Linked DNA regions of Labilibaculum antarcticum. Each later gene encodes a partner of the first gene's protein in a complex. Links are inferred from orthologs where the notes say so. Each region holds a gene or a part of one and is shown in the gene's direction. Other genes may lie near its edges.

Region 1 (2,935 bases):
TCGATTATTTTGATTGAAACCAATATGGGGAATATCAAATTGATGCTTTACAAAGAAACCCCAAAGCATCGGCAGAATTTTCTTCAATTGATAGAAAACGGTCATTTCGATGGAACGCTGTTTTACCGGGTGATAAAGGGTTTTGTGGCTCAGGGTGGCTCGCAGGATTCCAGAAATGCACCGGCAGGAAAGATGATTGGTTATGGTAGTTCGAACAGAACCATTGAATCAGAGTTTAATAAAAAGTTTTTTCATAAAAAGGGAGCTATTGCTGCACCTCGAAAGCCCGATAATGTGAATATTTTTAAAGAATCGGATATTTCTCAATTTTATATTGCTCACGGCAGAGTTTTTTCTGATGAGGAATTGACACTGATGGAGAAAGAAGTGAATGTTCCTTTGCGAAAGCGAATCGTTAAACGGTATTTAACTTTAGATAAAAGGGCCGTTTTGGATTCTTTGAAAAAAGCTGATAAAGTTGACGAGTTTAGAGCCATTGCCAAGACGATTAAGGGGTCTATTGAATTTGCATACAATAGTTCCAATTTAAAACTGGAATTTTCGGAGGCACGTCGGAAAGCCTACACAACGATTGGCGGTGTTCCGCATCTTGATGGGAATTATACTGTTTTTGGGGAAGTAGTAGAAGGATTGGATGTTTTGGATAAGATTGTTGATTTGGAAACAGATGAAAATGACCGACCGTTTCAGGATGTAAAAATGAAAGTGAAAATTCTGGAATACTAAATAATTTAGGAATCTTCAGTCTAAAATAGAATCCTCAGTAACAAGGAGAAAAAACTTTTTGTAACTTTGCCGACTATCGGATTTCAAAAGATTAAAAATATGTTAGACAAAATAAAGAATTTATTGGAGGAGTTGAATGGATTTTCGGCAACTACACTAGAGGAAGTTGAACAATTTAGAATCAAGCACCTTAGTAAAAAAGGTAGTATTGCTGTTTTGTTTGCAGATTTTAAGGATGTTCCAAACGAGCAGAAAAAAGCTGTCGGACAGGCTCTTAACGAGTTGAAGACAACTGCTTTGGATATAGTAAATTCTCTTAAAGATAGTTTCACCAATCTTGATTTTGGAAAGTCAGGTTTGGATTTGACTTTATCGGGAGATGCGGTTAAGTTGGGTTCCCGCCATCCGCTTTCTTTGGTGAAAAATGAAATTACCGAAATATTTTCTCGCCTGGGATTCACCATTTCCGAAGGTCCGGAGATTGAAGATGATTGGCATAACTTTTCGGCATTAAATTTTCCTGATGAGCATCCTGCACGTGATATGCAAGATACTTTCTTCATCGAAAAAAATCCGGATGTAATTTTGCGTACACATACCTCTTCGGTTCAGGCGCATGATATGTCTGAAATGGAATTGCCAATTCGTTGCTTAACGCCAGGTCGTGTTTTTCGTAACGAAGCTATTTCGGCACGAGCACATTGTATCTTTCACCAAATTGAATGTTTGTATATCGACGAGAACGTATCATTTGCCGATTTGAAGCAAACATTGACTTATTTCGCGAAAGAATTTTTTGGAGAGAAAACAGAAATTAGATTGCGACCATCATACTTCCCGTTTACAGAGCCATCGGCCGAGGTTGATGTTACTTGTTCACTTTGTGGCGGAAAGGGCTGTAATGTGTGCAAAGGAACCGGTTGGTTAGAGATTTTGGGTTGCGGTATGGTTGATCCGAATGTTTTGGAATTAAATGGAATTGATAATAAAAAATATACAGGCTTTGCATTGGGAATGGGAATTGAAAGAATCACCATGCTGAAATACGGCATTAAAGATCTGCGTTTGTTCTTCGAGAACGACATTCGCTTCCTGGAACAATTTTCTGCCGCAGGATTCTAGAAAACGGATAGAGTTTTTAGACTTGAGATAATCTTACACGATAAAAATAAAAAGTGCCCTTCATTCGGAGAGGCACTTTTTTATTTTTTGGACTATTGGACTATTGGACTATTCGAGACTCTTTTGTCTAGATAATCCGGGCTAAAGCCACGGGCAAAGAATAAATGAGCTTTTCAATAGTATGCTGCGGACTGTTTGACCTTTTGACTGTTGGACTCTTCGACTTTTCAAGTTTTCTTTTTTTATTAATCCCCGGACTAAAGCCACGGAGCAAAGAATAAACGAGTTTTTCAATAGAATACTACGGACTGTCTGACCTTTAGATTGTTGAACTCTTCCACTTTTCAAGTTTTCCTTTTTTATTAATCCCCGGTCTAAAGCCAGGGGGAAAAGAATAAATGAGCTTTTCTTTTGCAATTACACCTTAATTAGAAAACTAAGGACTGTTTGACCTTTCGACTATTGGACGCTTCGACTTTCCCAGACCTTTCAAGATGTTTTTTACTCTTCATGATAAATAATCTCGGAAGTAACAGGAATTACCTGCTTGTACATTGCGCTTACGCCGCATTGCGATTCTTCGGAAATTTTAACGGCCCGCTCCAATTTTTTATGAGGTAGATCCTTGCCAAAGAATTCATAGGTAATGTGCATATTTTTATAGTAAGTGGGCTGACTTTCGGTTAACTCACCTTCTACCGATACTTTAATATCTGTAATATCCAGCCTCATTTTCTTTACAATTAACGCCGTATCGATGCCCGTACACCCTGCTAATGCGGTTAGCATCAGCTTTTTTGGCCGAAGACCTTTATCCTCACCGCCAAATTCAATTCCAGCGTCGGTAATCATTTTATGACCATCCATATTTGTTTCGAAGGCAAGGTTTCCCAGCCATGATAGTTCTACTTTGTGCTTCATAATTGCTGTATTTTTGTCCTTTTAACTGTGCTATATGTATAACTAAATTTGTATATTTGACCTTATTACAAATCGAAAACGATTTGTAATAAAAGTAGGAAAAAGCCTTCGAACCAAATAATTTTTTAAACATTTAGTTGTGTGT
Region 2 (3,145 bases), 1.1 Mb from region 1 along the record:
CTTTATTCCTTTAGCATTAAGACCATCGTCGTTGGTAACTAGTATAATGGGTTTCTCTTTTGACTCGCTCATATCTCTATTTTGATAATGCTACAAATATATTCGAATTCGGGGCAATAATCAATTTACTAGAACGATAAATATTTTAACCACAAAGGAAACACTAAGAATTTTACAAAGGAACACAAAGGAAGTCTCTTAATATGTTTGTGTTCCCATGCGCATTACACTAAGTATAATGAGTGAAACGGATCGCTTAGGAGTTAATTCATTTTCTTAAAGCCTACGAATTTAAAGCCTCTATCCCGCTTGTTACTTGGAGGTAAAATTTCTACTTTTGTAAGCTTGTAGAATAAAGTGAAGTAAATGCATCACTTTATCCATAAAGTTTAAAACTATCTGATAAAATACACATATAATGAAGGTATCGTACAAATGGCTTAAAGATTACATTGATATTGATCTTACGCCTGCTGAAATGGATGACATTCTAACTCAAATTGGTTTAGAAGTTGGGGGAATCGAGAAAATCCAATCCATTAAGGGTGGCTTGGAAGGTTTGATTATTGGTGAAGTAAAAACTTGTATTCCTCATTCAAATTCTGATCATTTGAGCATAACAGGTGTTGATGTGAATGGCGAAGAATTATTACCAATTGTTTGTGGTGCAGCTAATATAGCCGCAGGACAAAAGGTGGTAGTAGCTACCGTTGGAACCGTTTTGTACGATGGTGACGAAAGCTTTACCATTAAAAAATCGAAGATTAGAGGTGAGGTTTCATTAGGTATGATTTGTGCCGAAGACGAAATTGGTGTTGGTACTGGTCACGAGGGAATTATGGAACTTCCTGCCGAAGCTGTTGCAGGAACACCTGCAGCTAAGTATTTCAATGTAGAAGATGATATTGCCATTGAAATTGACTTGACTCCTAACCGTATTGATGGTGCATCTCACATTGGTGTTGCAAGAGATTTAGCTGCTTATTTAAAGCAACAAAAAGATATAGACTACAAAATGCCTTCGGTTGAAGCATTTAAGGTTGAAAACAACAGTACTCCAATCGAGGTTGTTGTAGAAAATCCAGAGGCTTGTCACCGTTACTCTGGTGTTTGTGTGAGTGGTATCACCATAGCAGAATCGCCGGAATGGTTGCAAAATCGTTTGAAAGCAATTGGCTTAAAACCAATCAACAACGTAGTGGATATCACCAACTTCGTATTGTTTGAAACCGGTCAGCCATTACATTCTTTCGATTACGCTAAAATAGCAGGCAATAAAGTAATTGTTAAAACTCTGGCAGGTGGAACTCAATTCACAACTCTTGACGAAACAAAAAGAGAATTGAACGAAAACGACCTGATGATTTGCAACGCAGAAGAACCAATGTGTATTGCTGGTGTTTTTGGCGGATTAGAATCAGGTGTTAGCGCAACAACGACTTCGGTTTTCCTTGAAAGTGCCTATTTCGATGCAGTATCTGTTCGTAAAACGGCTCGTCGTCATGCTTTAAATACCGATGCATCTTTCCGTTTTGAACGTGGAACAGATCCTAACAATACCATTTATGCCATGAAACGCGCAGCTCTTTTAATTAAAGAGATTGCCGGTGGCAGCATTTCATCTGAAGTAATTGATATTTACCCAAACCCCATTGCCGATTTTAAAGTTGAGGTGAGTGTTGATCGTATTGAAAGATTAATTGGCAAAAAAATCGGTAAGGAAACAATCAAGAAAATTTTAACAGCTCTTGAAATTGGTATTGAAAAAGAAGATGGTGATACTTTGAATCTTTTGGTTCCTCCGTACAGAGTAGATGTTAAGCGTGAAGCTGATATTGTAGAAGAAGTATTGCGTATTTATGGTTTCAACAATGTTGAAGTTCCGGGAAAAGTGAATGCATCATTAAGCTATGCACCAAAACCAGACGAGCACAAGTTGAAAAATACCATAGCAGACCTATTATCCTATGCTGGTTTCAACGAGATCATGAACAATTCGTTAACCAAAGCATCGTACTACGAGAACTTGGAAAGCCTGAAAATGGAGAATACCGTTCGTATTTTCAACCCACTTAGTTCCGATTTAAATGCAATGCGTCAGAGTCTCCTGTTTGGTGGTTTGGAATGTATTGCTTACAATATCAACCGCAGAAATGCGGATTTAAAATTCTACGAGTTTGGTAAATCGTACCAACACTTCGTAAATCCGGAAAACGAAAACCCGGTTGACAACTATTTCGAAAAAGAACATTTGGGCGTTTTCATGTGTGGAAACAAAACAGTTGCAAACTGGAATCTGAAAGAAGAACCTACGAACTTCTTCCACATGAAAGCTTTCGCTGAAAATGTACTGAAACGTTTGGGTTTTAAAATCGATAAATTAAGAATTAATGAAATCGAAAACGACCAATTTACCGAAGGCTTAAGCTATGGCGTTAAGAAAAAGGTATTGGTTGAAGTGGGAATGGTAAGCGGTAAAATTCTAAAAGCAATGGACATTGATGTTCCTGTTTACTATGCCGATTTCGATTGGGAAATGCTGATTAGCGAGGCTACTAAAAACAAAGTTTCTTACACCGTAATTCCTAAATATCCTGCCGTTAAACGCGATTTGGCTTTACTGATTGACAAAGCAACCAGCTTTGCAGAAATTAAAACCATAGCTTTCAACTGCGAAAAAAACTTGCTAACGTCTGTTTCTTTGTTTGATGTTTACGAAGGCGAGAAACTGGGTGCTGATAAAAAATCGTACGCAGTAAGTTTCATTCTTCAGGACACTGAAAAAACATTGGAAGACAAGCAAATTGATAAGATAATGCAAAAACTGATTAAGAGCTACGAAAAACAATTGGGAGCTCAGATTAGATAATCTGATACAAATATTTACAAAGCCGGTTTCCTTTTGGGAGCCGGATTTTTTTATTCCATGAATAGATACTAATTCTGAAACAGTCATTCTTATCCTTTCAAGGATTAGGCTGTCAATCCTACTTTAACATTTCCTTAACTATTTACAATTAGTACCTGCAGGTATTTTGATTACTTTGCAATCCGATTTTTACTATAAAATATATCAGAAGATGTCAAGATTTAGTTTTGGAGAATATGTAGATGGAATTAGCTATAAAGTTTTAAACGAGAGAGA

Evidence for each region.
Region 2: the proteins of pheS (region 1) and pheT are in contact, whole or in part, in a crystal structure (PDB 6P24), measured with the Escherichia coli proteins. The link is inferred for Labilibaculum antarcticum from one-to-one orthologs.

Annotation. Positions count from the first base shown.
Region 1 is NZ_AP018042.1:2,336,939-2,339,873, reverse strand. The notes cover bases 1-2,857. They hold pheS (phenylalanine--tRNA ligase subunit alpha), read left to right. Parts: upstream 1-846; coding sequence 847-1,869; downstream 1,870-2,857. Other genes in these bases: ALGA_RS09205 (OsmC family protein), read right to left, coding at 2,371-2,790; ALGA_RS09215 (peptidylprolyl isomerase), read left to right, coding at 1-747.
Region 2 is NZ_AP018042.1:3,471,652-3,474,796, reverse strand. The notes cover bases 77-3,143. They hold pheT (phenylalanine--tRNA ligase subunit beta), read left to right. Parts: upstream 77-418; coding sequence 419-2,869; downstream 2,870-3,143. Other genes in these bases: ALGA_RS13800 (DUF4395 domain-containing protein), read left to right, coding at 3,081-3,143. Outside these bases: 5'/3'-nucleotidase SurE, read right to left, coding at 1-72; more of ALGA_RS13800, read left to right, coding at 3,144-3,145.